DNA from 2 places in the Priestia sp. Y58 genome. Region 2 is predicted to be linked to the other one. Evidence: a T-box and tRNA genes for the amino acid it is inferred to sense, from the RefSeq annotation. Region 2 holds a T-box; the other holds one or more tRNA genes.
What was found. The T-box of region 2 lies ahead of leuS (leucine--tRNA ligase). A T-box ahead of a tRNA ligase gene usually reads a tRNA of that ligase, here a tRNA-Leu.
Positions count from the first base shown of each region.

Region 1: it encodes a tRNA-Leu, which carries the amino acid that the T-box ahead of leuS (leucine--tRNA ligase) is inferred to sense. The anticodon was not compared.

Region 1 is NZ_JAKWFL010000003.1:383,143-399,244, reverse strand. It holds gene MMB68_RS12090 (DUF3231 family protein) at 1-463, shown strand, start outside; gene MMB68_RS12085 (hypothetical protein) at 531-824, shown strand; gene MMB68_RS12080 (FUSC family protein) at 851-3,028, opposite strand; gene MMB68_RS12075 (hypothetical protein) at 3,217-4,032, opposite strand; gene MMB68_RS12070 (VanW family protein) at 4,211-5,149, shown strand; gene MMB68_RS12065 (YjcZ family sporulation protein) at 5,223-5,345, opposite strand; gene MMB68_RS12060 (GNAT family N-acetyltransferase) at 5,534-6,046, opposite strand; gene MMB68_RS12055 (YczF family membrane protein) at 6,129-6,353, opposite strand; gene MMB68_RS12050 (spore germination protein) at 6,500-8,122, shown strand; gene MMB68_RS12045 (Ger(x)C family spore germination protein) at 8,112-9,335, shown strand; gene MMB68_RS12040 (GerAB/ArcD/ProY family transporter) at 9,356-10,456, shown strand; gene MMB68_RS12035 (Na+/H+ antiporter NhaC family protein) at 10,655-12,055, opposite strand; tRNA gene MMB68_RS12030 (tRNA-Gly) at 12,270-12,341, opposite strand; tRNA gene MMB68_RS12025 (tRNA-Leu) at 12,361-12,442, opposite strand; tRNA gene MMB68_RS12020 (tRNA-Trp) at 12,469-12,542, opposite strand; gene MMB68_RS12015 (phospholipase D-like domain-containing protein) at 12,764-14,158, opposite strand; gene MMB68_RS12010 (hypothetical protein) at 14,468-14,737, opposite strand; gene MMB68_RS12005 (GerAB/ArcD/ProY family transporter) at 15,242-16,102, shown strand, end outside.
Region 2 is NZ_JAKWFL010000001.1:1,050,428-1,066,529, reverse strand. It holds gene MMB68_RS05575 (glycosyltransferase family 4 protein) at 1-360, opposite strand, end outside; gene MMB68_RS05570 (phosphatase PAP2 family protein) at 378-902, opposite strand; gene MMB68_RS05565 (gamma carbonic anhydrase) at 1,094-1,621, opposite strand; gene MMB68_RS05560 (alpha/beta fold hydrolase) at 1,729-2,505, shown strand; gene MMB68_RS05555 (tetraprenyl-beta-curcumene synthase family protein) at 2,537-3,595, shown strand; gene mnmM (tRNA 5-(aminomethyl)-2-thiouridylate-methyltransferase MnmM) at 3,608-4,177, opposite strand; gene mnmL (tRNA modification radical SAM protein MnmL/YtqA) at 4,174-5,136, opposite strand; gene MMB68_RS05540 (YtzC family protein) at 5,306-5,569, shown strand; gene MMB68_RS05535 (hypothetical protein) at 5,582-5,737, shown strand; gene MMB68_RS05530 (MDR family MFS transporter) at 5,896-7,083, shown strand; gene MMB68_RS05525 (GntP family permease) at 7,240-8,562, shown strand; gene MMB68_RS05520 (hypothetical protein) at 8,627-8,818, shown strand; T-box leader at 9,062-9,280, shown strand; gene leuS (leucine--tRNA ligase) at 9,345-11,759, shown strand; gene MMB68_RS05510 (rhodanese-like domain-containing protein) at 11,999-12,310, shown strand; gene MMB68_RS05505 (sporulation protein Cse60) at 12,522-12,701, shown strand; gene MMB68_RS05500 (BaiN/RdsA family NAD(P)/FAD-dependent oxidoreductase) at 12,706-13,977, opposite strand; gene MMB68_RS05495 (putative polysaccharide biosynthesis protein) at 14,189-15,832, shown strand; gene MMB68_RS05490 (pseudouridine synthase) at 15,883-16,102, shown strand, end outside.

The DNA of each region.
Region 1 (16,102 bases), on a different contig from region 2:
TATGGGATGCTGGTTATATTTCACTGCTTTAGCGGAAGAAGTACCCGCCTTAGAAACCTGTCTTAATACAACAACCAACAGTGAACTGCTTAAGCTTATTCAAGACTCAAAAAACCTGGCTGAATCTCAGATTGATACCCTGAAAAAATTAATGGTTAAAGAAGGAATTCTACTTCCTGAAATACCGGCTACCAAGCCGAAATCCGACCCTAACAGCATTCCATTAGGAGCAAAAGCAACGGATTCTGAAATCGCTAACTTAATATCTGTAAAGGTTGCCTCTAATATCGTCATGTGCAGCACGAATATGGGACAGTCTATTAGAACCGATATTGGATTAATGTGGCTAAAATTCCACACTGAAAAGGTCATATTAGGATCAAAAGTGAAAAGTCTGATGCAGCAAAAAGGCTGGCTTAAAATTCCACCTTATTATTATTCACCTGGAGCACCTCATAACTAATTGAAGTGTTTTAAGGTAAGCAGCATAGATAACCTTATATCTAACACATTTAACGAGGTGCTTGAATATGGATTTCCCTACAATTCATACAAATTTTTGGGACGCAGTCATTGGTGTTCCTGTCGTATTAATCGTGACGCAGCTGATCAAATGGCTTTTCCATCCTAAAAAGCAATATGTTCCGACTATTGCTTTAGCTGTTGGCGTGCTTTTTTCAGTATTTATCAGTCACCCTCATCATATTATTGCCGGATTGTTTATGGGATATTTTTATGGATACGCTGCAATTGGCAGCTATGCCGGTCTTAAAACAACGTGGAGAACGATTAGAAAAGATACGTCTCCTTATTCATCAGACTAAAAACCAGCGAAATATTTCGCTGGTTTTTAGTCTTCACTACTTATTTCTTCTGCTCCTAGCTCTTTAGCTAAGTGAACAACCGATTGATTGATTTTCCATACGTAATAAATGTTATGCAGCAGCTGAAGATGCTGTAAATTTCTTGATTGGACGGACGTATCAAAATAATCTAAAGATTGTTCAATTTTTTGTCTGACATCTTCAACCGTGTATACATACGTTCCTCTTTCTCCTCGTAGGGCTTTTTCAAGCTGAGTGAAGTTGTTTGTCACTTTCTCTTCCACTTCCTTTACTACGCCATGAAATTCTGCTTCCTTATAAAAAGCCTCGTTTCTAGTAGAAGAAGCTACCAAATGCTTGGCGTAATAATTAATGGCGGTAAAAACGGTCAAAAATTGCTGAAGACGTGAACGGCCAACGAAACCTTTGATAATAGGATCTGAATCAACATGAAGTTGTTTTAGCTTTTTTTCTAATTCCATTCCTTTATCAGCTAAATTGGCAAACGCATACTGCTTCGTAAAGCGATGCAAATAAGTGTGAACAAATTCTTTTAAAGCCGCTACGTATTCTACTGAGGTGTCGGTTATTTTATCTCTTGTTCTTTTAGGGAACACAAGAGCAGATACGGCTAAACCAATTCCAACTCCTACAACTGTATCTAATACGCGAGCTAGTAATAAACTCTCTGAAATCCCCCCAAGAAGCATGTCATACATAAAGGCCAGCATCATCGTAATCCAAAAGCTCATAAACGAATACGTAATAGGAAAGAAATAAAAAGCCATAAACACACAGATAAAAAGCAGCGTTATTTCAAGTATCCCGGGTGAGACAAAGCTTGCGACAACAAAGCCAACAGCTGCTCCTAAAAGCGTCCCTACGCTTCGCTGCACAGCTTTTACAAACGTACTTCCTATCGTTTCTGTACCAAGAAGCACTAAATAGCCTGCTAACAGCGCCCAATATTGATGCGATGGAGATAAAAAAGAGCCAAATATTAATGTCGCAACAGCAGTGATGACCGCTTGAATAGACTTTTTCGTAGATGGTTTTAATCCCTTTTCTTCATCATTGTCCTCTTCGTCTTCTTTTTCTTCCGCTTCTTTTTGAGGCTGTTTTTCTTGCTTCACAATTGCTTGCTGCAGCTCATAGGCTTCATCAATCACGTGATTTGATATCGTTTCGATACGGCGGATTAAGTAAAGCCAGTCTTTATACCTTTTGTCTTGAGGTTCGAGTTCACTTAATTTTTGGCGCAGCTCTTGCAGATGCTGAGCTGCATCTGTTAAAGAATGAGTAGGATTTTCATTTAATACTTCTGCTTCACGAATCGATTCCACTAGCTTTAACAGCAGCTGCTGAATATCAAAATGATTAAATGCCTTTAATTCACTGAGTTTTCGAATTGCCGGGGAATATGTCTGAAGCAGCATAACTGTATCAAATACATAAAGGCGCATTTGTTCAGCTGTTACGCCAGGCCATATGTCGTGAGGATCAGTATTTCCAAGCTCTTCTGATGCTACACGTGCATACTCCGCTAGTTTTTTAATATTGCGGTTGTATTGTTTGATTTGAGATGGTTCAATTCGTTTCTTTTGAATTAACTCAATAATTAAATCAAGCACCAAATTCACTTGAATATGAAATGATTTCATTGAAGACCTCAGCACGTTGGCAGGTCGGTCTTTAAAGATAACAAAATTATAGATAAATGCACAGCAGGCTCCTACTACAACGCCAGCTAACAGCCACGGCAGCTGAGAAAATGTGACGTGTAAAATAGAAGCAAAATAAAACGACATAAATGCTACCATCGACAGAGAAAAATAGCGAATACCAAATTTTTGTAAATAAAAAGACAAAAACACCAACAGAACGAGAAAAATATTTTCTGCTTGTCCATATCGTGATAAAAACGAGCCAATTCCGAGAGAAACGCCGCTGGAAAGCGCTACTAAGCCTGTTGTCACTTTTTTTGCTTTTGTTGTTTCATCATTCACAACCAATATACCCATCAGGCCGATTACACCTGCTAAAATAGAAGCGGTAATTTGTGAGCTTCCCGCTGCTTTTAATACAATCAGCATAATAACAACCGCTGTAATGACGCTGATCGTAGCTTTAGAAGCCGTTTTGAGCCTTTTTCGTCCAGGGTCTGCAGCGACTAAGCGGCTAAACCAATATGAAAAAATAAACACCCTCTCCTTTCGTGCTGTAGAGTTCTTTGTAGAAAGAGTAATATTATTACTTATACCCTTTTTTATTCTTTTCTATCGAATGTAAGCACGTTTTCACACTATAACATTGCGAAGGACTAAAGAGCTAAACAAATGCTTAAAAACACATCTGTTTTCGGTCAGATGTGTTTTTAAGCATTAATCAGTACTTACAGTGTAAGAGAAGAAATTTCCCACCCGTTTGTTAATGGATTTCTCTTTAAAGTAAAGACCACCATTGTCTTTTGAGCCCCTTTATCTTCGTAATAAATAAGGCAATCTACGGCGATTTTCTCTTTTGTTTTATACTTTTTTGCATGAAATAAGTCCGTTTTATAATAAATAGTGGAGATACTATGCAGTTTTGCCCATAGCTTATGCTCTTGCTTCACGCGCAAAACCGGCTGCATCAAAGCATCATCATCTTGCTTTAATCCTGTTAAAAACATATTTACGACTTCTGCCGGCTCAGCTTTTAATGCGTATTCATCAAGCTTTCCTCCTGCTTTTAATACCATTAACTGATGACCTGGATCCACATTTTGAGACTTGTGAGTCGTACTTCCTGCAAAATGAATGCAAAAATGACCGGGGAACCCATTGTCAAGCGCACCGGCTCCGTGAGGCATTCCGTTCATGGAAGCTGCAAGCATTTGACCTTTAAACGGAATGAGAACAGCTCTTCGGTTCCAGCTCCATTTCCCATTATATAAGTGCTTCATTACTTTCGTATCTTGACGTGTAAGCGGCTGAACATCTGCATGGTGTGAGCCTGCTCTTCGCTGCACATAAAAGTAAAAACCGGTTTCTACATCGATAACTTTAAATTTTTTCCCCTTTGGCAGCAAGCTTTCTACACGTTTCCACTTTAATACTTTTCCTGTGTCACTTACCGGAAAGTACGTAAGGTTTTCTTCTGCTTTCATCTTTTGGGGCTGCACAAAAAAACTAATAAGCATAAAGACTAAAATCATTAATTTTGTCATTGTCTACCCTCATTACCTTGTAGTTTCTCTATGTAATATGCGAAAGTACACATACAATTATAAATAGAAATTTTTACACGCTCGCCTCATGGAAAATAATACAAAAAAGAGCTTGTGAATCCTATACATTAAACGGTTCATTTTATTCATACTAACAGGTGAAAGCGAGGTATATGATATGAATTTCACTTGGATGGTTGGACTTTTAATGCTTATTCAACCTCTTTCTGCACAAGACCACCTATCTATTACTCATGACGGTAAACCAATTGAACAGATTGAACGAGACAAAGTGGCCGTGCCTCTTCTTCCTGTCCCTATGGTTGATTATGATCGATACAATCTTCTTCTAAAAGAATTGGATAAAAAAACATATAGAGAGCCCATAAATGCCCGCATTGATAAAAGCGGACAAATTGTTCCTGAGCAAGCGGGTGTCAAACTATATCATAAAGATTTTGCGGAGAAATTTTATACTTATTTTTTTAACGGCGGTACGTCAACATTAGAAATCCCGACGCTTCCTGTTCCGCCTCGCGTAGATAAAGAGCTGCTTGCAACGATTCGAATTAAGCAAATCGGTCATTATCATACGGTATTTAACCCTCATAATAAAAATCGTTCTCACAATATTTCTCTTGCGGCTGAATCATTAGACAGCAGCGTCATATTTCCTGGGGAAGTTTTCTCTTTTAATCAAACCGTCGGAAAAAGAACGGCAGCAAAAGGGTATATGCGTGCCCCAATCATTGTAAAAGGAGAGTATTCTGAAGGAGTTGGAGGAGGAATTTGCCAAGTTTCTTCTACCTTATTTAACGCCGTCGATAACGCTGGCGTAACGATTACGCAGCGTTACTCACACAGCCGCAGTGTTTCCTACGTACCTCCTGGGCGAGATGCTACCGTCAGCTGGTATGGACCTGACTTTCATTTTAAAAATACGTATAGTGATCCTTTGTTGATTCGAGCGCAGGTGCACGGGGGAGTCGTAAGCGTGGCCGTTTACTCTACTGATGCGATTGAATATAAGCCTCGCCGCGTGCCTTGGGCTTCTATTGATCAATTGCCGAAAGAGAAAAAAATTGAATCGCATGTTGATGCTGAACCTGCCGATTAATCATCTCTTCCAGCATTTTATAATGAACATAAAAAAGCCTAAAGGGTATCCTTTAGGCTTTTCAGTGATATAATTAGCAGCCGTAGCCGCCACCATAACCACCGCTATAACAACTACATCCGATAATTACTAATAGAATAAATAATACAACTAATAAAGCGAAACCAGAACCAAATCCACATCCAGCATTAGACATACAAGCACTCCCTTTCAACGTGATTTTCTGTTGCTAAAACAAAGAAGGTTCAAACATGGGGTGTTTCTCATGGATAGCTTATTGTATGTCTGCCTAGACGTTTTGGTTTGCTGTTCTGCTCATTTTTTAAAAATTGGGCTTGTTTTCGTCTTTACAACTCGAAAAATGTAATTCCGTAAAAGTAAAGCTCATTTCCACTCTTCCTTTAAAATCGCGTAATAATATTCATCCCACCATCCTTTTTCAATTGGAATACATTTTTTAAAATACCCTTCTCTTCTCATCCCGATCTTCTCCATAACACGATAAGAAGACGTATTCTCAGGTTGACAAGTAGCAATAATCCGATGCAGTTTCATTGTGTTAAAGCCATAGTCCACTATTGCTTTTGCCGCTTCTGAAGCATATCCTTTCTGATGATAAAGAGAATTAAATACCCAGCCAATTTCATAAGTATGGTCCCCAAAATAGTTAAAAAAGACGATATGACCAATTAGGATTTTTTCGTTTTTTAATACAACTGGAAAATTTTTAACACTTTCTTTCATATTTTCATTTACAAATTTCTTCGCATCATCCTTACTAAAAACACCTTCTGGTATGTACTTCATGACATTAGCATCAGATGTATATGTGTAGACATCTTGCCAATCTTCATATTTAAATTTGCGTATTAGTAGTCTGTCAGTCTCAATGTTCATGTGGTTCTCCCCTATCTCAAAGCTATCTTTCTATACGCTTGTTTCGATAGTGAAGATATAAAAACCTCTTTGCACCAAGTTACTATTGCTTTTGCTGACGCTTTTTTAAAACAAGATAAAGTGACTCTACGAAAAAGAAAAACAAAAGAGAAAAAAGGACAAATAATTCGGCCACTTCCATTACACGAAACGGGCTTAAAGCATTGTATAGTGCCTGCAGTACGTTCGTTCCTTGAAAAAGATCAATTCCTACAGAAAGAGCGATCACAGATCCAAATAGCAACAGGCTAACTCCAATAATCTTCATTATTTTCTCTCCTCACCTAATCATTACTTACCTCATAGGGTCGTCATTTTCATTTGCCGTCATGCAAAAGATATTTTGTTAAAAATTACATAATTATACGATTTTTGGTCAAATTAATAAAAACTATAGTAAGGGTGTTTTCATTTATGCCTTCGTTCTTTAAAAATCAAAAGTCTAAAAATAAACTTCAACCTCAGGCAGATCAAACGAACAACGAACAAACAGCTTCTTCTCTTAAGAATCTGCTGTCTGAGAACCTTACCCTCATTAAAGAGAAAACTGGAAACAGCTCAGATATTGTGATTCGCCATTTTAAACTAGGCGTCAATAACAGCTTGGCTGCTGCTATCGTCTACATAGAAGGGATTGTAGATAATCAAGCTATTCAAGATTACTTACTGCAGTCTCTTATGAAAGATAATCAAAAAAATGACCTAAACGATCAAAATGCATTAGAGTTAATTTCCGAAGACATCGTAACAATTGGCAACGTATCGTTTGCAGACAACTGGAATGATTTACTTTCTTCTTTGATGTCAGGAGACAGCCTTCTTATTGTCGATGGCATAAACCGCGTACTAAGCGTGAGTACACAAGGCGGTGAAAAGCGTGCCATTGCAGAATCTACTACACAAATGGTAGTTCGAGGACCAAAAGGTGCCTTTACTGAGTCTATCGGCACAAACTTAGCCATGGTGCGCCGAATTATTAAAACACCTGACTTATGGCTAGAGTCGATGAAGATTGGCCGGGTAACTAAAACGGATGTCACTATTATGTATATTCATGGCATCGCAAACGATAAAGTCGTAAAAGAAATTCGAAAGCGATTAAAAAACATTGATATTGATAGTATTTTGGAATCAGGTTATGTTGAGCAGCTAATTGAAGATCAAACGGTCACTCCTTTTCCAACTATTTATAATACAGAAAGACCCGATGTGGTGGCGGGTAACCTTTTGGAAGGAAGAATTGCTATTTTTGTGGACGGAACTCCTTTTGTACTTATTGCTCCAGCATTGTTCATTCAATTTTTCCAATCGGCTGAAGATTACTACGCACGCTTTGATATTGCCACATCCATTCGTCTTTTACGGGTGTTTATGTTTATGATTTCACTTATCGCTCCTGCTACGTATGTGGCGGTTACGACATTTCATCAAGAGATGGTACCTACAACGCTTATCGTAGCTCTTGCGGCACAGCGAGAATCCGTTCCATTTCCCGCGTTCGTGGAAGCTTTTTTTATGGAAGTCACCTTTGAAATTTTGCGTGAAGCAGGGATTCGTTTACCAAAAGCTATCGGCTCTGCTGTATCGATCGTCGGAGCTCTTGTTATTGGGCAAGCAGCGGTTCAAGCAGGGATCGTCTCACCAGCTATGGTTATTATTGTATCGATTACAGCGATTGCTAGCTTTGCCACACCGTCTTTCGATATGGCTATTTCAGCGCGTTTAATTCGTTTTTTATTTATTCTAGGCGCGGCTACGTTCGGTTTCTATGGCATTATCCTTATTCTTTTAATGGGAGTTGGACATCTGTGCAGCTTACGTTCATTTGGTGTTCCTTATATGACGCCATTAGCACCGTTTATTCTTGCTAATAATGAAGATACATTGCTGCGGTTACCTTGGTGGACGATGAGAAGAAGACCTAAATTAATTAGTGATAACAAAGTTCGTCAAAGCAAACATCAAAAGCCTGAGCCTCCTTCTTCAAGAGGCATGATTAACCAGGAAATGGAAGAAGATGATCAAAATGAAACGTAAAAGTTTATTTTTACTGTTAATGACCATAATGATGGTATTGCTTACTAGCTGCTGGAGTAAAAAAGAGTTAACGGATCTTGCACTTGTATCGGCAATGGGCATTGATAAAACGAAAGATGGGCGGTATGAGCTTACCTTTCAAATTATTAACCCGGGAAATGTAGCTGGTTTACAAGGGGGCGGCGGTACCCAAAGTCCGCCTGTTACGATCTATTCTGCTTCCGGTGATAATTTAGTTGAAGCAAGCAGACGCGCTTCAGCTAGAATTTCCCGAAGACTTTATTATGCCCATACCAACTTAGTCGTGATCGGAGAAAAACTAGCGCGTGAAGAAGGAATTAACATTCTTATTGATTCTATTGACCGCGATCCTGAGTTTCGAATTACGACTTCCTTAGTAATAGCAAACCAGTCAAGTGCTGCTGATTTGGTAAAAGCACTAACGCCTGTCGATAAAATTCCAGCAAACAAAATTATGAAAACACTGGAGTTCACTCAAAGAAAATGGGGAGAAAATCTAAAGGTTTCCTTTCAAGAAGTGATGAGATCTCTCGAATCTCCCGGAGGAGAAGCACTAGTCTCGGGTTTTCGTTTAATTGGAAATCCTCAACAAGCAGAAAAATTAGATAACCTCCAGCAAAGCGCACCAGAAGCTACCCTTCGTGCTTCTGGCATTGCTGTTTTTAAAAATGGAAAGTTGATCGACTGGCTGTACAATAGTCCAGCCAGAGGCAGCGTTTGGATTCTTGATAAAATACAAGGAACCGATATTAATGTAGACTGGAAAGGAAAAAAAGAAGCGCTTGCCTATCAAACAGTTCGTCAAAAAACGGATGTATCTGTAAAAATGATCGAAGGAAAACCTTATGCGTCCGTTCACACTCGCGTAGAAGGTGATCTTGGAGAAGTGGAGGTCCCTGTTGATACACGTCAACCTGCTCTAATTAAAAAAATGGAAAAAGCTGCAGGTAAAGAAATAAAAAAAGAATTACAAATAGCTATTAAACAAGCTCAGACAGACAAAGTTGACATTTTTGGGTTTGGAGAAGCGCTGGAACGCACGCGCCCCAATCAGTGGGAGAAACTCAAAGCAGAATGGGATGATGTTTACTTTCCAAAATTGAATGTAGACGTTACAGTAGAAGCTTACATTCGCCGAACAGGTCTGCGCAATAAATCATTTCTTTCTAGCGTAAAAGAAAAACAACACTAAGATAAGGAGGTTCTGGCTATATGGAAAAAGCAAAAATTAGCGCCACTCAATTATTTATTCTCATGGTTTTATTTGAACTGGGAAGCGCCCTATTAGTCCCTCTTGCAATGGGAGCGAAACAAGATGCGTGGCTAGCTATTTTAATTGGAATGCTGTGCAGCTTTTTTTTCTTCTTAATCTATCATAAGCTCTATTCCTACTATCCGGACCTCCTGCCTACAGAGTATATGCAGAAAATTTTAGGTAAAGTACTGGGAACACTTCTTGCCTTCATATATATTGTGTATTTTTTATACGATGCATCGCGAGTTCTAAGAGATTTCGGAGAGATGCTTCTTACTTTTGCCTATCCCGATACCCCTTTATTTATTGCCAATGCTTTATTGATGCTGGTCATTATCTATATAACCCGAAAAGGAATTGAAGCAATAGCGAGGTCAGGAGAACTTCTGTTTATTTTTATGTATTTTCTGGCTATTGCAGGCTTCATCTTAATTATTAGCTCAGGATTAATTGATTTTAAGAACTTACAGCCGGTATTAAAAGAAGGAATACTCCCTGTTGCCAAAGTTGCTTTAACCGAAACGCTGTATTTTCCTTTCACAGAAGCTATTGTATTTACCATGCTTCTACCTTATTTAAGCAACCCCAAAAAAGCAAATGTCACCATGCTATGTGCAACGGGATTAAGCGGAATTAATCTAATTATTACGATGATCATTAACATTAGCGTACTTGGAGTTGATTTGACAACAAGATCTCAGTTCCCTCTTCTTAGTACTGTTCAAACGATCCAAGTAGCTGATTTTTTAGAGCGTCTAGATGTATTTTTTATGTTTGCTATGGTTATTGGGATTTATTTTAAAGTTAGCATCTTGTTTTATGCTTCTATAATAGGTACAGCTACTTTATTTAAAATTAAATCTCCTTCACGTCTAGCTTATCCTTTAGGCATCATTGTGTTATTTTTGTCGATTACAATCGCTAGTAATTTTCAAGAGCATCTTTATGAAGGATTACACGTAGCGAGATTTCTTTTACATATGCCTCTTTTTGCTATCGTACCTATGCTGCTTTTGATTATCGCCTTTTTGAAAAATAGGAAGAAGCAGCACAGATAGTATATCTCTAATAAATAGAAAAAATAGCTTTAAAATTATCGAGGTGATGTTCGTGTATATATGGTTTTATGATCATTTTGTTAATACCATCTTATTTCCGCTTACTTGTATCATGCTAGTGTGCGTATCATTAGGACTGTATGCATATTTTAAGCTGAAAAAAATAAAAAATTGATACTAGATGGCTATTTCTCTCATTCAAAACATGAAAGATACAATGAGATAAAAAGCAACTGTTATTCCTGCTGCAATTAAAGCTGGCTTTAATTTATATTTGGCATATTCAATAACAGATAAATCTAATATTTTGGCGATGGTATTCGTATCGTCGCTTAAAGGTGAAGAAAATGCTCCAAATGAACCGCTTGCAAATACTGCACCGATAATCAACGGCAAAGAAAGATCTGCAGAACTTGCAAGCGATACACCAAGCGGCATTAAAATCCCCCACGTCCCCCAAGCAGACCCGATAAAGTAAGAAATAGCAGCTCCAAACACAAACATAAAAGGAGTGACAAACATTTGGGGAATCCACTTAGAATGTACCGTCACGAAATTCGAAAAACCCAAGTCTTCTGTAACAGCGGATAATCCCCATACTACCGATAACAGCAGAATAACGGACATTAAATCATTGCCTCCTGTGATAAAACCATTAAGCAAATTCTGTAATGTAAAGCGCTGAAACAAGAAAAAAATGAAGGTAATTAACGTAGTCATAATTAAAGCTACTACCATCGCTTCTAGCACGTCTGCTTTAATAAATGCTTCAAAAAAGGTGTGACTCTTGTGATGTCCACTCCACCATGTTAAAAGTAAGGTAAGTGAAATCACAATAAGTAAAGGTAGTAACAGATTCCAAGGCTTAGAAGGCAAATCCTTCGATACGCAAGGATGACAATCATGCCAATCTTTTTCGTCTTCTTCCTCGAGCTTCATAGGAGCCGTAGATGTTGAATGATGAAAAAAGCTGAAATAAATCCCTACTAAAATAATCACAATCGAAAAGAAGTTATAAGGAATGCTTTGAATAAACAAAGAATAAGCGTCTTGTTTTATGCCTTGATGATCAATCGCCATTTGAATGATTGAGACCATATATCCTACAAATGCCGTTGCCACAGGAATTAAGACGATAACAGGAGTAGCAGTTGTTTCAATAACAAATCCTAGCTCTGCTGTCGTCATTTTCACTTTTTTCAGCAGTGCTCTCATGATGGGCGCGATCGTAACAAAACGAAATGTGGGAGCACTGAATGTTCCAATGGTTGAAACATAGGTTAAAATGAGGGCCTTTTTTCTTGTATCAATTCTTTCAGCAGCTGTTTCCACAAAACCTTTAACTCCTCCAGCCATCTTAATCATTCCGATAAGCCCTGAAAACGCGTATAAAAAGACGACGATTTCTATATTACTTTTATTTCTAAGAGCTTGTACAACGTAGTAAAGTAGCTTTTCAACACCTCCGATAATCGAATGATCAATCAAATAAGCGCCTACTAATAATCCTAAAAACAATCCTGGCAGCACTTGTTTCGTGAAAATAGCTATGGGAATAACAATTAAAAACGGTATAATTGAAAACCAACTAGATTCCATAGGACTCTCCCCTATCTTAAAAACCATATTAGATGTCTTCACGTATCGTTCATTAGCTTTTAATGTAACCCCAATATTGTGTGTATATTCACGAAAACAACACGTATAAGCAGTACTGTTTTAATAAAATATTTCTGATTACAAACAGCCCACTAAAACTCTTTATTTCTACAACAAAAAAGCAGTTTGCACATGCAAACTGCTTTTGAAAAGAAGCGGAAGACGAGGTTCGAACTCGCGACCCCCACCTTGGCAAGGTGGTGTTCTACCACTGAACTACTTCCGCGCATATATGAAAGTAAAGATGCGGGTGAAGGGACTTGAACCCCCACGTCATAAGACACTAGATCCTAAGTCTAGCGCGTCTGCCAATTCCGCCACACCCGCGTGTGAATTAAAAGATAACTCCAAAATGGCAGGGGCAGTAGGAATCGAACCCACACTGACGGTTTTGGAGACCGTAGTTCTACCTTTAAACTATGCCCCTAGAAATGATTTCTTCAAAAGAACCTCGTTTATTAACGACGCTATATTATAGTAAAACATATATGTAATTTCGTCAATAGGTCTTTTGATGAATCATAACTAGTACTAGCGGCTTCAAAAAAACTGTGAGGCATATCACAGCTTTTTACACATTCCCTTCCCCAGCTGCAGTCTTTTTTAATCTCCGCTATTTGTTTTTAGAGACTCTGCTGTAACACAGTACTATACAAAATGTCTCCAAAATCTTGTAAGAACCGAAAGAATATGTAGAATTGCAGATTTTACAGGAGGCACGTTTTTTTGAGAATCCGTATTAAAATCCACAGGTTCTCCCTCATTTCCTACAAGCATACTGTGAGAAATTTTGGTTTCAATAGCTCCTGTTAACTCGGCTGCAAATTCTTCACTATCTATCATAACCATGGATTCAGTGTTTAAAAATGCAGAACGTGAATCTAAGTTAAAAGAACCAACTGCACTTAAACGCTGATCATAAACAATAGATTTCCCGTGAATTGAATAAGGCTTTTGATATTCATAAAGCTTCGAACCAGCTTTTATAACGCGATTCTTTACTCCCAAGTATGCAGAAAAAGCCATAGCATTTGGAGTCGATGTAATAGAATTAGTTAAAATAATTCTTTGTACTTTGGGTTTTACCCGCTTATCTATATACTGTTCCATCTCTTTTGTTGGTACGATATAAGGACTTTGAACGACAATGGATTTTTCAGCTTGTTGGGAAAGCTTAATAAATGTTTTCCATATAAAAGGGCTTTTATTAATTCTTTGAATAGGATTTGTAATAAAAGAAACCTTTCTTGTAGGCATCGTTGATTCTCTCCATATAATATAAGGATGGACAAAAGGTTCGTTTGCTTTTTTGGCCTCTTCGTATTGATCTATCAACAATTTTTTTCCTGAAAGACCGCGAAATTGTTTAGTTTTCTTGAGCTTTGGAAAAGCTTTGCGTGTATACGGATGATTCCATAATTTCTTTATATACTTCTCCATTGAGAGAATAACACTATGACTTTCTTGCTTTGTGTTATAAATCAGCACATCACGGTCATAGACAAAATTTTTATCTGGTTGACTGGCCAAGTATTTATCTCCAATGTTTCGTCCTCCAATAATACCTAATTGGCCATCGACTACTATTATTTTATCGTGAAGACGATTATGCCATGTCCAAGGTTTAAAAATAGTAAAGGGCTCATAGTACTTTAATTCAATATTATTGTGGAAAGCTAGAGCATAAAGAACATTTTTTCTCTTACCTTTTAACCCATGAGAGATCCCATCTAACAGCACGCGAATACGTATACCTCGATCCGCAGCTTCGAATAAAGCGCCCATAAGTAAATCCGAAGAACGACCTTTACCGATGGAAAAATACGCAATATCGATTGTATGCCTCGCTTCTTGAATCATCTGCATCCGAACAAGCCCTGAAAAATAACCATTTTCCAAAAGCATAACTCGGTCTGTGGATTCTTTCTTCCCGTAAAAATTCTCAGTATTCATTACTTTTAAGTCTTTTCCCTTGTGCAAAGGGACATAAAACAGTACCACTGCAGTTACGAATACATATATGAAGTACAATACGACAATCATTATTAGTATGTTTATTAGCATGTTTCCTGTCACAATCCCTTTCCATTCTTATCGTTCTGTTTTTATTAGGATTCTTACTTTTTTAACTTCTATACCTTTTAAAATAAGAATGGAATGATGGATTATTTGTTACACTACTGTTGATTTCCGTGCAAGTCTTCGCCTTTCCTTCCATACAACAGCTAGAAGCAATTATATACACGAAACCTACGTTCACACTACCAGTAAAAAAAGCAGAAGTTCATTATCTTCTGCTTTTACAATTTATACTCACTATTGTGAACCTGCCTAAGTAAAACAGCGGCTCTTTTATTGATTAAGGTCGTTCTCCATATCTTTTATATCTTGCTGAAACTCTGTTAAACGCTGACGCTGTGTTTCAGAAGCATTTTCAAGCGCGTTTTCAATTTGCTGAGAGGCTTCATTCACTTCACCTATCGCTTGCTTCGCTTCATGTCCATACGATGCATCATTTTTAGCTTCATTTGCCTGTTCATATGCATCTACTGCTTCTTTATGCCCCTGCTGTGCTGCTTGAAACGATTGTTGTTTATCTTTGTTATATGGGAATTTTTTCATCATAGTGCTCCTTTCCATTTGTTTACTCTATAGTGTGGCATTTTTCCACTTATTCATACGACGTTTCAATAGGTTGAAGCTGCGTAAATATTCCGCGTAACGAATTCCTTTATTATTTAAGAGCGTCCAATGATATCTTTTATCCCTTGAAATACTTTCTATATTTTACATAAATGTATAATCACTTTCTTTAGCGGACATCATACGAGTAGCTTATTTGAACGTCAAAATATATTGGGGTTGACTGCATGCACTTGTTTCTTTCCTTTTTGATCATTTGTGCAGGGATTATATGGATGGAAATAAAAAGATTACCTCAACACTCTCATAAAAAGGAACGGAAAATTTTTATTGTATTCATGACAATCAGTATCATGATCGCTCTTGCAAAAATCTTTCGGCTGCCTCTACCGAACCCTTCTGATTGGGTAGAAGCAATGTTTCAACCTTTAAGTCACTTATTATTCCGTTGGATCACTTAATTAGTGTATATGGCAAAAGGATGTGCTCATTTTGCTTAATGAAATCAATATTTCGGCTACGCAATTTCGCAAGCTAGTAACTTTATATAGCATCGGAAGCACAATTATTGTTGTGCCTGCCGCTATTACGGCTGATGCTCATCAAGATGCCTGGATTGCAGCACTTTTCGGTGTAGCATCAGGAATTGGCTTAGTTTTGCTTTTTACCTCGCTAGGAAAAATGTTTCCAACGCTTACGCTGATGGAAATGAACGAAAAAATTTTAGGCAAACTGCTTGGAAAGATTGTTTCTGCTGTTTTTGTATTATCCAATTTATTTATCAGCAGTCAAGTTCTTTACTATGTAGGAAATTTTCTCACTACACAAATTCTTCCCTACACGCCGCTTACAGCCATCCACATTGCATTTATGGGTGTGGTCATCGTAGGAGTACGCCTAGGAATAGAGGTTATTGCACGAAGTGCCGAGATTTTATTCCCTTGGTTTGTCGGATTATTCGGACTTCTCATTTTATCTATGATCCCTCAAATTAAAATAGAGCATATTCAGCCTGTGTTCGAAATCCATCCAAAAGCTTTTATTCGGGCTGTTTTAACGTTTTTAAGCATGAGTTCTTTGACTTATACGATTTTGCTTATGATTTTTCCTTCCCATACACCAGACATAAAAAAGGCCACTCAATCTTTTTATATAGGGAATATAGCCGGTGGACTAGTGATGGTTACGTTAATCTTACTCGGAATTTTAGTGCTTGGTCCTTATTACTCCCAAATCACCATGTTTCCAAGCTATGAATTAGGAAGAAGAATCGATGTAGGAAACTTTCTTCAAGGAATTGAAGTAGTCATTGCTATTTTGTGGTTTATTACTCTCTTTTTTAAG
Region 2 (16,102 bases):
ATCAAAATTGGTATGATAAGAGCCGACAAGAGGAACACCTAATCTTTTCCCGTAATAGGAGCCGCAAAGCCCCATTGTAAAAGGAGTGGCCAAATGAATAATAGAAGGATTGAATTCCTGCAGCTGCTTTTTAATTTTTAGAACGTTTGGCAATGAAAAGCGGCTGTTTGGATAAAGAAAAAACGGCATGCTGGGCGAACGGTGAACATACGTTGAAAATGACTGATCATGAGCAAATTCTGGAGCAAATACCTGGATGGGAATTTGCTTTGATTTGACGTACTGAGTAAATTGATAAAGTGTTTTAGCAGCTCCGTTAACTTCTGGAGCAAATGTATCCGTAAATAAAGCAATTCTCATTAGTACTCCTCCTATCATTAAGTTAAAAATATGTTCAGTGAAACAGCACCTGAAAAGATGCCCAGTATCAGGCCCACCATGACATCCGTCGGATAGTGCAGACCGAGATAAATTCTTGAAATTCCTACCGTTACTGCAAGAGGCAAAAGAACAGCAGCGAAGGCTGGATAAACAATCATAAGAGGGGTAACCAACGAAAAAATAGCTGTTGTATGCCCAGATGGAAATGAATGATCTTTTAATGGATTTTCTAATACTTTTGTATGTTTTAATTGAATATAAGGTCGTTTTCTCGGATATAGTTTTTTAGCAATGGCCACAGGAATATGACTAACGGCTAGAGAAAACCCACAAGCGTAAGCGACGGATGAAGGATGCAGAAATAGCAGCAAGCACGCTATCACAATGGTAAACGTGGCTCCTCCGGCGTGAGTTAGTAAACGTAAAAATCTATTTAAGTGCTTTCGATCAAAATGTTGGTTTACGCTTTTGAATAATCGGCATTCGGCATCGTATACATACTGAATTAACTTGGCTTTCATAGAGTCGCTCCCTTTTCAATAAATACGTCTTTATTATTCAGTTTAATCTTTAATTGTGGAGGCAGTACTAAAACGATGTAAATTAATATGGAAATTTCTTTACAATTGTGGAGAGAATAGAACATGATTGGAGAGTTTGTGGAGATACTAAAGAAATTCCCTCAGTATGACTTTCTGAGGGAACGTTTCCTTTATAATGAAGAATCAGATTTCTTAATAGACTTATAATACTGCCCTTTTTCTACGTATTCTGTGCGAATGCGCTGCATATCTTTTAAATCCTCTTCTGTCAGAGTGCGGATCACTTTAGCAGGTCGGCCGAGTGCGAGAGTATTAGGCGGTATTTTTTTACCGGGAGGCACTAAGCTTCCAGCACCGATAAAAGCACCTTCACCAATTTCCGCACCGTCTAAAATAATAGAACCCATGCCAATGAGCGCGCGTTTGCGGATGATGGAGCTATGTAAAATAACTTGATGTCCTACTGTTACATCATCCTCAATAAGCAAAGGAGCATTTGGGCTTTGATGGAGTGTTGATTGATCTTGTATATTTACTCGTTTACCAATAATCGTAGGTGAAACATCTCCTCTAATAACAGTGTTAAACCAAATGCTGCTTTCTTCACCGATGGTGACGTCTCCAGTAATCGTTACATAGTCTGCGATGAAGCAACTGGGTGCAATGGTAGGCATTTTTTCTTTATACGGATAAATCATCAAATCATCTCCCTTTATTAGTTGAAAAAAAGTAGTAAATCTTCTAATGTAAGTGTACAAAGGTTTTTTAAGCAGGTAAACAAAAAAAGGAAGAAGGAGTAACTCAAATGCATAAATGGGAAGCAGTAAATCCAAAAGGCGTTATTGTCATGGTCCATGGAGCAGCGGAGCATCACGGACGCTATCGCTGGCTGATTGAGATGTGGCGTTCGGTTGGAATGCACGTAATTATGGGAGACCTTCCTGGCCAAGGCTTAACAACAAGAAGAAGAGGACATATCCTATCCTTTGATGAATATGTGTATGAAGTGGAAGAATGGGTACGTGAAGCGCAAAAATATGATTTGCCTATTTTTCTGTTAGGCCACAGTATGGGAGGACTGGCGGTTATTCGTACGCTCCAGACAAAAAACCTCCCTATATGGGGTGCGATTCTCTCCTCTCCTTGTCTAGGATTAAAAGAGCAAGTACCGGCTTATTTAGATATGCTATCTAAAGGGTTGAATAAAGTCATGCCGAACAAACTTTTTGATTTGGGTCTCACTGTTGAAAAAGCAACAAGAAACCAAGAAGTTCGAGATGAAGATGAAAACGACTCACTGTATGTTACAAAAGTTTCTGTAAGATGGTACCGGGAATTGATCCAAGCTGTCAACTTAGCTTTTAAAGATATCGATCGTTTGCCTGATGTCCCGCTTCTTGTGATGCAGGCAGGAGAAGATAAAATTATTGAAAAGCTGATTGTTAGGCAGTGGTTTGATGAAATAGAGCTAAGTGAAAAAATCTACAAAGAATGGTCTCAGCTGTATCACGAAATCTTTAATGAGCCTGAAAGAGAATACGTTTTTACATATGCGAAAAGTTTTGTTGATCTTCACATTTAATAAGTGCGGTAAGAAATTGAGGTGAAAATAAATGAAGATTCCGTCTCATCCTATTTCCTTAATGAGAAAAATTTATCGAGAAGTGTTTCCTGTCGTTCATCATGAGCTTAATCATTGGCGCGAACGAGCAAAAGAGATTCCTAATAAAGAATTGCGTACTCAAGCATTGGCAAGTATCGATACAAAAACTTTTCATTGTGAAGGAGGCGGTATCCTATCGATTTTAGCGAAAGAAAACATGATTGAATGCGTGAAATTTATTGTTGCCTATCAAACAATCAGCGATTACTTAGATAACTTATGTGACCGCAGCAACTCGCTTGATCCTAAAGATTTTGCCGCCTTACATGAATCGATGCCAGATGCGTTGACCCCTCATGCACCTCTTGGGGATTACTATCGTTTTCGAACGGATAAAGACGACGGAGGATACTTAGCCGGACTTGTCCAGACTTGTCAGCAGTCCTTGCGAAAAGCTTGTAATTACCATATAGTCTCTTCACATTTATTAGAACTAGCTAATTATTATTGTGATTTGCAAATACATAAGCATGTTGAAATCAAGGAAAGAGTTCCACGATTAGAGAATTGGTTCGATGCTCACCGGCACAGTGTTCCTGAAATGGAGTGGTATGAATTTTCAGCGTGCTCTGGTTCAACGTTAGGAATTTTTTGTTTAGTTGCTTATAGCTTTCAAGAAGAGATGACCGAAGAAATGACGCAGAAAATAAAAGCAGGATATTTTCCTTATATTCAAGGCTTACATATTTTACTCGATTATTTAATTGACCAAGAAGAAGATAAAGCAGGAGGAGATTTGAACTTTTGTTTTTATTATCCTCATTATCAGCAAATGATGGATCGCTTTTTGCATTTTGTCGTAAAAGCGGACGAATATGCTAAAAAACTGCCGGATTATCACTTTCACTGCTTTATCTATAAAGGACTCTTGGGCGTTTATTTGTCGGATCAAAAAGTGAGGGCACAAAAACATGTTCATGTGAATGCACGTAGGTTAATAAAAGCGGGGGGAGCTCTCAGCTACTTTTTCTATATCAACGGACGCTTGTACCGAATGTTAAAAAGATAAGCCATATGCGGCTTATCTTTTTTCAATAGCAATGATGAAGGGAGGGTTGTTTTGCTGATTCATGAAACGATATTGTAAAACGTGAACGTCTTTTTGATCAAGATTCTGGACATACGTTAGTAAATCGTCTCTTTCTTGTTTCCCCTGTTCGTGTCCGTGATAAATAACGAGCACAATCACTCCTTCAGGTGCTAGCAAATCAAGTAACTGCTCAATTGCAGAGATTGTTGTTTCAGAAGTGGTGACGATGTCTTTATCTCCACCTGGTAAATAACCTAAATTAAAGACAGCTCCTGTGACTCGTCCATTAATAGAGTGGGGAAGCATGTTTATATTGCTATGGCTTTCTTGGATAAGCGTGACTCGTTTTTCTACATGATGTTCTGTCAATCGCTGCTGAGTTGCTTGAATGGCTTGGGGCTGAATGTCAAATCCATATACATGACCTGTATCTCCGACTAAGTTAGCTAAGAATAATGTATCATGTCCATTTCCTGCTGTAGCATCAATCGCGACATCTCCTTCCGCCACAGCATTAGTGAGCAACGTGCGGGCAAAAGGCAGGATACGTTCTATTTTCATCTTTCCATCAACTCTTTTTCGTAATATTTTCCTTGATAGCTTTGGCGACGTTCGAGCTCTTGATCAATGGCATTTAACACGCTCCACTTATTCACGCTCCACATCGGTCCAACCATGAGGTCTATCGGTCCATCGCCTGTAATACGATGAACAATCATCTCAGGAGGAATTACTTCAAGCTGATCGCATACAAGTTTTACGTATTCTTCAAATGAAAGAAATTCAACAAGGCCCTTTTCATACTGTTTGACCATAGGAGTTCCTTTTAGCAAATGAAGCAGATGAATCTTAATTCCTTGAACGTCTAATTTTGCTACTTCTCGTACCGTTTCCATCATCATATTAGGTGTTTCTAAAGGCAAGCCATCAATGATATGAGAACAAACGCGGATACCGTGTTTTCGAAGATTTGCTACGCCATCTACATAGCATTGATGATCGTGTGCCCGGTTGATAAGCAGTGAAGTTCGTTCATGAACAGTTTGCAGTCCAAGCTCTACCCATAGATAAGTTCGTTCATTTAATTCAGACAAGTACTCCACCACATCGTCGGGGAGACAGTCAGGGCGCGTGGCGATAGAAAGCCCAACAACTCCGGGAAGCTTTAAGACAGCTTCATATTTTTCACGAAGCTCCTCGACAGGAGCATGAGTATTAGTAAATGCTTGAAAGTAAGCAACGTATTTTCCGTCTTTCCATTTATGATGCATTTTTTCACGGATTTCATTAAATTGTGTCACAAGGTCATCCGCTCTGTTTCCGGCAAAATCCCCCGAACCGGCAGCACTGCAAAACGTACAGCCGCCGTGAGCTACCGTGCCGTCTCTGTTTGGACAATCAAATCCTCCATCTAAGGCTACTTTAAATACCTTATGGCCAAAGTGGTTACGTAAGTGGTAATTCCAGGTATGATAACGTTTGTTTTCAGATTTATACGGAAATGGGTTTGTCTGATTCAAATCAGCAACCTCCTTTTTACATGCAATATACATCAACAAATTGTATCAAAAACGTGAAAAAGTGCCAAACAAATTTAAGGATGCTTATATTTAACAGGTTCTTCTTGTCGTAAAGGGAAGTAAAGTTGCGCAAAATAAGACAGAAATGAACGAATAGGAGGAATAGAGAATGACAACTCGTCAAGCAGTGGATCAACTTATGCAACAGTGTGAAGATGCTATTCGCTTTGGACAAGGTCAGTTGCAGGAAGGCATGAAGCAAGAACATTATAACGACACTGAATATACAAAAGCACAGGAAAAATTAGAAAATGCTTATAAAGAAATTGAAGAGTTTTCTCACAGTGCAAATGCACAGCAAAGAGAGCAGCTATATCGCATGCGCCTGCAAGTTCAGCAGCTGCAAAATAAATTGATCACAACTCAGCATTAAGGAGAGGATTTTATGGCAACGCGTTCAAATCAAAATAATCCGGAACAAAAAACAAAAAACGGGATCAACAGTAATGACATTGAGCTAGGAAAAGATTTTGATCCGGTAAAAGAATTAAAAGCACGAAACAGCAAGCGTGCCCAGCCGGTTCGTTCGAAGCAAAAGTAAGCGGTAAAAAGGTGATTTTGCATGATATTGTCATGTGAAATCACCTTTTTAAATAGTCAGCGAATTTCAAATAAATTGTCTATATGTAAAAGCATTGCGAACCCTTTAAGAAAAGACTAGAATGTACGTTGGCATTCGAATAGATAGGGGGGAGATCAATGCCCAAATCACTTTGGTTTTTGATTATTGGTATGCTTGTAAACGTAACGGGAGCTTCATTTTTATGGCCTCTCAATACAATTTATATAAATGAACATTTAGGAAAGTCATTATCCGTCGCAGGAGTGGTTCTTATGCTGAATTCTGCTGCAAGCGTAGTAGGAAATTTGCTTGGAGGAACGCTTTTTGACAAAATAGGAGGATATAAATCCATTTTATCAGGAATTATTATTACTCTTATTGCATTAGTGGGACTCGTGTTTTTCCATGGTTGGCCTACATACGTTGTTCTCTTGGTTGTTGTAGGGTTTGGATCTGGTATTGTGTTTCCATCTATGTATGCAATGGCAGGGTCCGTTTGGCCACAAGGCGGAAGAAAAGCATTTAATGCGATGTACGTTGCTCAAAATGCAGGAGTAGCTATTGGCGCCGCGGTAGGGGGCATTGTAGCGTCTTATTCATTTACGTATATTTTCTTAGCTAATACAATTTTGTACGTTATTTTTCTGCTTATTGCTATTTTTTCATATCGTCATATTTCGGTTACCGTTGGACAAACGAATGTCCTTAATGAAGCAGGAAGCATTGGGCATAAAACGAAGCTGACTGCTCTTCTTATTTTATGTACGGGGTATGTCTTATGCTGGGTTGCGTATGTTCAGTGGCAAACAACGATTGCTACGCATACGCGTGAGCTGAATATACCTCTTTCTAGCTACAGTTTGCTTTGGACGATTAACGGGATTTTAATTGTAGTCGGTCAGCCTTTGATCGTACCCATCATTCAAAAAGTAGCAAAAACGTTAAAAGTACAGGTCCTAATTGGAACGGTTATTTTTGTGGCTTCTTTTGTTATCGTGGTGAATGCTACAACATTTCCGCAGTTCTTAACAGCAATGGTTGTGTTAACAATTGGAGAAATGTTCGTTTGGCCAGCCATTCCAGCTGTTGCAAGTCAGTTGGCTCCATCTGGAAAAGAGGGATTTTATCAAGGCGTAGTTAACAGCATGGCTACTGCAGGTAAAATGATTGGTCCTCTCTTTGGAGGCGTTATTTTCGATGCGTTTAATATGTCTACGCTGTGCTATTTATTAATTGGGCTATTGCTATTCAGCATGTGTACAACATGGATATACGATTATAAATTAAAAGAAAAACGTCAGCGTTCACTAACCATCTCTAAATAAATAGAGGTGGTTTTATTTTTGACTGCTGAATAAACGTAGGAATGTCTTCGGTATTCCTTTAATAATATAGTAAGGGTTGTGACAAGCAAAGAAAGGAGTATATACCTGTAAATATGTAAGCGTTTTCTAATTATATGACTTCATGGGGGGCTAAACATGCTTAGTATGATTGGATTAATTGGAGGGTTATTGCTGCTCATTGTACTAACGATGAGAGGCATGAATTTATTTATAGCAGGTCCGCTCAGTGCTTTAGTTGTTGCGTTAACAAGCGGAATGCCTTTATTTCCACAGCTGGTGAAAGAAGGAGAAGCAAATTTTGTTGGAAATTACATGTCTGGTTTCACAGGATTTATTGCTTCTTGGTATTTAATGTTTCTATTGGGCGCCGTCTTTGGAAAAGTAATGGAAGACAGCGGGGCCGCTGATAGTGTTTCTCGCTGGATTGTCAGTAAACTAGGAATGAAAAGAGCAGTGTTGGCGATTGTACTTGCCTGTGCGGTCTTAACATACGGAGGAGTCAGTCTGTTTGTAGTAGCATTCTCTGTCTATCCAATGGCTTTAAGCTTATTCAAACAGGCTGATTTGCCGAGGCGATTTATCCCTGCTGCTTTAGCATTCGGTTCCGTTACGTTTACGATGACCTCGGCTGGATCGCCTGAAATCCAAAACTGGATTCCAATTGAATATTTGAAGACTAGTCCGTATGCAGGATGGGAAGTTAGTTTAGTTGTAGCGGTAGTGATGGCTGTATTCGGCTACTGGTGGTTAAAGCGCTTGATTTCAAAAGCAGTTAAAAATGGAGAGCGTTTTGTATCACGCGAGAAAGATCCAGCAGTAACGGAAAATCAGTCTCTTCCTAATCCGTTATTAAGTTTGCTTCCCCTTGTGGTCGTGCTCATTATTTCTTTTGCACTTCATAAGCCACTTCAGCAATCTGCGTTGATTGTCGCACTTTTAAGTGGTATCATTGTCACTTATATTGTGAACCGAAAGCATTTTAAAGGATTTTGGAATGCAGCTTCAGAAGGAACCTTGGGTGCGTTAATTGCGATTGGGAATACAGCCGCTGTAGTAGGTTTTGGAGGGGTTGCTAAGGCTGTTCCCGCGTTTGGAGTAGCTGTAGATGCCATGACGCATATTCCAGGAAGTCCGTTAATTGGGGGAGCTATTGCGGTGAGTGTTATCGCGGGGATGACAGGTTCGGCTTCAGGAGGTCAGGCGATTGCACTGCCAATTTTAGCCCCTCACTATCTAGATGCTGGTGTAAATCCAGAAGCTCTCCATCGCGTAGTAGCTATTTCCTCTGGAGTATTAGATTCATTGCCTCATAATGGTTATGTCGTCACCACAATTAATTCTATTTGCGGAGAAACTCATAAAGATGCGTATGGATCAGTTGCAGCTATGACGGTAATTGTTCCGCTTGTTGGTCTTGTACTTGCGATTATCCTGTTTTCTTTTGGATTTGGCATTTAATAATAGCCGCTAAAGAAAGTAGAGACTGGAATAAAAGTATTTTAGGTGAAGGAAGATCCGAACGATGAATCGTTCGGATTTTTTTATGTTTATGGTGAACGTAGGTTTCATTTGTTTAGGTGCTTCGAGCAGTGGAGTGGAGGGCAAGACAAAGACTCCTGAAATAGGTGAGACCCCGCATGAGTGTATGCAACGAGGAGGCTCATTGGCTGCCCGCGGAAAGAGAAGTCTTGCACGGAAATCAACAGCGGTGTAACCAAGAGATTCATACTAGCGCATTTATCCTATTTGTTCGTCTTTAAATTGGATTGATTTAGTTATGTCTCACTGTCTTTTTTGTTTGGCCGTGGATGTATGTTTTTGGGAGAAGTTGTTCATATATAAGAATGAAAGAGAAGATTTAGCAACAAAGCAGTGCTGCAGTGCAGAAACTTTTACAAAATCCGTTGAACAACTTGCAGTTTACGAACATATTATTTACAATACAAGGTAGTATGATGTAAAAACTATGATAAGGAATAGTAATGAACGAAGCGAGCTAAGAGAGCTGACGGGTGGTGCGAGTCAGCAAACGAGCGTTCATGAACTCACCTTGGAGTTGTAAATGTGAAGGAAAGTAACATTTACCGTCTATCCGCGTTAAGGAAAATGAGTGAGTACATAATTGTGCTAATTTGGGTGGTACCGCGGGAAGTTTATTCAACCTCTCGTCCCTTTGTTTGAGGGATGAGGGGTTTTTTAGTTTAATTAAATACAGCTGGAGCGTACAAGGAGGATTATGTATGGCTTTTAATCATGAAAAGATCGAACAAAAATGGCAAAAAGTTTGGGAAGAAAATAAAACATTTAGAACAACAGAAGATGAAGGAAAGCGTAAGTTTTACGCATTAGATATGTTCCCTTATCCATCTGGGGCGGGTTTACACGTTGGGCATCCAGAAGGTTATACAGCAACGGACATTTTATCTCGTATGAAGCGTATGCAAGGATACAATGTACTTCATCCAATGGGATGGGATGCATTCGGACTACCTGCTGAGCAGTATGCATTAGATACAGGAAACGATCCGGCTGAGTTCACTGAACTTAACATTAATAATTTCCGTCGTCAAATCAAATCGCTAGGTTTCTCTTACGATTGGGAGCGTGAAATTAATACAACTGATCCTAACTACTATAAATGGACGCAGTGGATTTTCTTACAGCTATATAAAAAAGGCTTAGCTTATGTGGATGAAGTAGCTGTTAACTGGTGTCCTGCGTTGGGAACAGTACTTGCAAACGAAGAAGTTATTGACGGCAAAAGTGAGCGCGGTGGGCATCCGGTTGAGCGTCGTCCAATGAAGCAGTGGATGCTTAAAATCACAGCTTATGCAGATCGTTTACTAGAAGATTTAGATGATCTTGATTGGCCAGAAAGTATTAAAGAAATGCAGCGAAACTGGATCGGACGCTCTGAAGGAGCTCACGTTCACTTCACAATTGATGGATATGACGAAACATTTACTGTGTTCACAACGCGTCCTGATACGCTATTTGGGGCAACGTATGCCGTTTTAGCACCTGAACATCCGTTTGTGGATAAAATTACGACAGCCGAACAAAAAGAAGCGGTAGAAGCGTATTTAGATCAAATTAAAAGCAAAAGCGATTTAGAACGTACAGACTTAGCTAAAGACAAAACAGGCGTATTTACCGGTGCTTATGCAATTAACCCTGTAAACGGCGAGAGAATGCCAATTTGGATTGCTGACTATGTTCTAATGAGCTATGGTACAGGTGCAATTATGGCTGTTCCCGCTCATGATGAGCGTGATTATGAGTTTGCTGTTAAATTTGAACTGCCGATTAAAGAAGTAGTAGCGGGTGGAGACGTTTCGAAAGAAGCTTATACAGGCGACGGCGAGCACGTTAATTCAGAATTCTTAAATGGTCTAGATAAAGAAGAAGCAATTTCAAATATGATTCAGTGGCTTCAAGCAAATGAAAAAGGTGAAAAACAAGTAACATACCGTCTGCGTGACTGGTTATTCAGCCGTCAGCGCTACTGGGGTGAACCGATTCCTGTTATTCATTGGGAAGATGGCACAACAACTGCAGTTCCTGAAGATCAGCTTCCGCTTGTTTTACCAAAAACAACTGAAATCAAGCCGTCAGGTACAGGTGAATCTCCATTAGCAAACATTGATGACTGGGTGAACGTTGTAGATCCGGAAACGGGCAAAAAAGGGCGCCGCGAAACAAATACAATGCCTCAATGGGCAGGCAGCTGCTGGTATTACTTACGCTACATTGATCCGACAAACAGTGAAGCGTTAGCAGATGCAGACAAATTAAAAGAATGGTTGCCGGTTGATATTTATATAGGTGGAGCTGAACACGCTGTTCTTCATCTATTGTATGCTCGTTTCTGGCATAAGTTTTTATATGATATCGGCGTAGTTCCAACAAAAGAGCCGTTCCAAAAACTGTTTAACCAAGGTATGATTCTTGGAGAAAACAATGAAAAAATGAGTAAGTCAAAAGGTAACGTTGTAAATCCAGACGAAATCGTAGAAAGCCACGGTGCAGATACGCTTCGCCTTTACGAAATGTTCATGGGACCTTTAGATGCATCAATTGCTTGGTCAACAAAAGGGCTTGATGGTGCACGCCGTTTCTTAGATCGTGTATGGCGCTTACTTGTTGACGATAACGGTGAATTAAGCAGCAAGGTTCAAGAAAGCAATGACACTACACTCGAACGCGTATATCACCAAACGGTGAAAAAAGTAACGGAAGATTACGAAGGCCTTCGTTTTAATACAGGTATCTCTCAACTTATGGTATTCATCAACGACGCATACAAAGTTGACGTGCTGCCAAAGCAATACGTAGAAGGATTTGTGAAGCTATTAGCACCAATTTGTCCTCATACGACTGAGGAATTATGGAGCAAACTAGGTCACGAAGATACAATTTCATATGAGGCTTGGCCTGCGTTTGATGAAGCGAAACTTGTAGATGATGAAGTGGAAATTGTCGTTCAAATTAACGGTAAAGTACGTGCAAAATTAAACGTACCTGCTGAAGCATCTCGTGAAGAGCTTCAAGATATTGCAATGGCTAATGAAGATGTTCAAGAGTTCATTGAAGGTAAGACAGTGCGCAAAGTGATTGCTGTGCCTGGTAAATTAGTAAACATCGTAGCTAATTAAGTATTGATGTAGAACAGACCCCCTGACTAAAGAGAAGTCAGGGGGTCTGTTCTAGACCTAAGCGTCTGATGTCCCCCTTTCAGGGTTGACATCAGGCCCTTAGTTAAACCTTTAACTACGATTGGAAAAGCTTAGGTAGGCTGCTGCTTAAGCTTTTCTTATTTAGTGGCATAAAGGTATTTGAATTTGCTACAATAGCGATAGCAAGCTGAATGAAAGAATAGAGAGGAATGACGAAGATGGAAGAAGTAAAAGTGATTACGCCTGAAGAGCTTCAAAAACGCGTTGAAAATGGAGAAGAGCTTCATTTAGTTGATGTGCGCGAAGATGAGGAAGTAGCAGAAGGAATGATTCCAACTGCTAAACACATTCGCATGAATGATATTCCAACTAATGTGGATTATTTCGATAAAGACAAAGAATATATTTTCATTTGCCGTTCTGGACGCCGTAGTGAAAACGTATGTTACTACCTTCAAGAACAAGGTTATAAAGTAACAAATATGGTTGGCGGTATGTTAGAGTGGGAAGGAAAAACGGTTAATAAATAAGAAAAAGCGCCTTTGACAGGCGCTTTTTTTTTGAATTAAACTTCTACCATCCGACTAAAATGATAGTAGCAAAACAAATGATGACTAAATCTATAAAAGTCTTCATAAAAATAGAGGTAGGAAGAAGTTGAAAATCAGTACGAAAGCCATCATTGAGAGAAGCAGTCCATTCTGATTGAAGCAAATTTGATAGGACAAGGTGGTAGAAGCTGTGATACAAGTGAAAATGTTTGATAAAGAGCATGAAAAAGATTTAGAATTTGCGGTGAATCGATTTTTACGGAAATTAGAGGATGAAGACGTCGTTGATATTAAGTATCAAGTGACAGTGGATGTTGATCGTGATGAGCAGGTGTACTGTTTTTCAGCCATGGTTATGTATAAAGCCTAGCATATTATGCTAGGCTTGTTGCAAATTCTCCTGCATTACTGCCAGCCAAACGGCCTGTTACAAGGGCAGAAGTGATATTGTATCCTCCAGTATATCCGTGGATATCAAGAATTTCCCCGCAGAAGTAAAGACCTTGCATAAATTTCGAAGACATTTCCTTTGGGTGAATTTCTTTAACGGATACGCCGCCTCCCGTGACGAATGCTTTTTCTAGAGAAAGCGTGCCGTTTACAGCAAATTCAAATCGTTTGCACATTCTCGAGAACTCTCTCAGTTTCTCATGCTGAAGCTGTCCCGCTAGAGCTTGGCTATCAATGTCTGCTTGCTCAAGTAAAAATAATAGATAGCGTTCAGATACAAAACCTTTTAAGACATTTTTAATCGCTTTTTTCGGCTCTTCTTTTGTCATTTCGGCTAATTTTTGGAAAATATCTTCTTCGTTTTGGCTAGGAAATAAATCAAGAGACATTTGAACAGTGTTGCTTTTTTGTTTCTTTAACTCTTTAACAACATATTGGCTGCAGCGAAGAGCGGCAGGGCCAGAGATGCCAAAGTGAGTGAAAATCATATCCATTTGATGAGTAATGACAGGCTTGCCTTTTTTATTAAGCACGCTTAGTCCTACACTGCGAAGCGATAGACCTTGAAGCGTCTTGGTTTTAATAAAGTGTTCGCTAGATGTAATAGGAACTTCTGTGGGATAAAGCTCCGTAATTTTATGACCTGCATCTTTTGCCCATTGATAGCCGTCTCCTGTTGAACCCGTATGAGGCACTGATTTTCCGCCTACTGCAATCACAACGCTTTTCGTTTGGATTGCTTCTCCATTTTGAAGCACTACTTCTTTCACCGTGTTATTCTCATAGTTTACGCGTTTAACGGCTGTGTTTGTGCGAATTGTCACACGAAGACGGTGAAGTTCGCTAATTAATGCATCAACAACAGATTGCGCTTTATTGCTGACCGGAAACATACGCCCGTGATCTTCTTCTTTTAATTTAATTCCAAGGCCTTCAAAATAAGAGATGATATCTTCGTTATTAAAAACAGAAAACGCACTGTATAAAAAGCGTCCGTTTCCTGGAATGTGTTTAATAAGTTCATCAATCGGAAGGCGGTTTGTTACGTTACAGCGTCCGCCTCCAGAAATGGCCAGCTTTCGTCCAAGTTTATTGCCTTTATCAATTAATAATACGTTTGCACCTGACTCACCAGCTGCAATCGATGCCATCAAACCAGAAGGTCCTCCTCCGATTACGACTACATCATATATCATACTTTCACCAACCTGTCTATTCTTAAAAAATTTTAGTTTGTTCACTGACAAATCTCTCAACATTGGATAAAATGGGCTATAGTCTTTGTTTTTTTAGTTTGTTGACGAGTGCGAGTGAGTATAAGACCTTTCTTAGTGTATACTGTCACTTGCTTCTTTTCAATTCTATCATTATTATCAGTATGTAACATTAAGTATCGGAGGCAAACGTATGTCTGATTCAAAATTGTTAAGAGGGACCTTTGTGCTGACGCTTGGCACCTATGTATCCCGAATCTTGGGAATGATTTATTTATTTCCATTTGCGATCCTTGTTGGAACCGTAGGGGGAGCACTGTTTGGTTACGGATATAACCAATATGCTATTTATTTAAGTATTGCTACAGCCGGTATGCCAATGGCCGTATCGAAATTTGTATCAAAATATAATGCACTCGGTGATTACTATACGAGTAGAAGAATGTACCGGGCCGGCATGAAATTAATGCTTGTCACAGGAATACTTGCATTTTTACTTTTATATTCGTTAGCTCCTGTTATGTCTAGAATTACACTGGGAGGTTCTGATTTAAATAACTCCTTAGAAGATGTAGTAATGGTTATGCGAATGGTTAGTGTTGCGTTAATTGTAGTACCGATGATGAGTTTAATGCGGGGATTTTTCCAAGGTCACCAGTCTATGGGGCCAACAGCCGTTTCACAGGTAGTTGAACAGCTTGTGCGGGTTGTCTTTTTATTGGCATCTACCTATATCGTCATCAAAGTTGTCCATGGAAGTCTTGCACTAGCCGTTGGATTTGCTACGATGGGGGCTTTTGTAGGAGCTCTTGCTGGACTGGCCGTATTAATTTGGTACTGGAAAAAACGAAAGCCACATCTCGATAAAATGGTGAATGAGCAGACGGTAACGCCGACGCGTATTTCTACCGTATCCATCTTTAAAGAGCTGCTTACGTATTCATTGCCATATGTCTTTGTCAGCTTAGCTATTCCGCTTTATCAGTATGTGGATCAATTCACATTTAACCGTGCGATGGTAGCGGCTGGACAAAAAGAAATAGCAGAGTCAATGAACGGAATTGTTCAGTCTTATGTTCCAAAGCTTGTGATGATTCCTGTTTCATTAGCTACTGCGTTCGGTTTGACTCTTGTACCAACGATTACACGTTCCTTTGTGAATAAAGATTATAACGTACTGCAAAAGCAAATTGATCAAACATATCAAACGATTATGTTTCTTGTGCTGCCAGCATCTGTAGGATTAATGGCTTTGGCTGGCCCAGCGTATACGTTTTTCTTTGGAACAGATGCATCGGATGCGGGTGGAAATGTCTTGCTTTACTATGCACCAGTAGCCTTATTGTTCTCATTTTTCACGGTTAATGGAGCTATTTTACAAGGAATCAACAAACAAAAATATGCTGTTTTAAGTCTATTATTTGGATTGATTGTGAAAATTGTCGTGAACGTTCCATTTATTCTTATGTTCCACGAGATTGGTTCAGTTTTAGCGACAGCACTAGGCTATATCGTATCTCTTGTTTATATGTTTGCGCTTATTCAAAAACACGCAAAATACAACTACAGTGAGTTTATAAAACGCTCTGTGCTTATTCTCATTTTTGTTGCGATTATGGGAATCAGCGTAAAAATTGTCGCAGCAGTGATTGGTCTGTTTACAGAGCCAGGACGATTCTCTGCCACTGTTATTACGATTATAGGAGCAGCAGTAGGCGGCCTTATTTACTTTATTATTACCTATCGTTCAAGCCTGCTTGAAAAAGTAATGGGAGCGAGGGTAACAGGTGCAATTGAACGAAAGATACTGCGCCGAAATAAACAGCGCAGTGCATAAGAAGATGACTCGTTAGAGTCATCTTCTTTTCAAAAAAAGGAGGATATTACATGCGTTTGGATAAATTGCTTTCTACCATTGGGTACGGAAGCCGAAAAGAAGTTAAAGGTCTTTTAAAGACTGGAGCTGTTAAGGTAGACGGTACAGCGGTTAAAGATGCTAAGGTACATGTTAATCCAGATGAACAAGAAATAACTGTGCATGGCGAAGCCGTTTCTTACCGAGAATTTGTTTACTTTATGCTGCATAAGCCGCAAGGTGTCATATCAG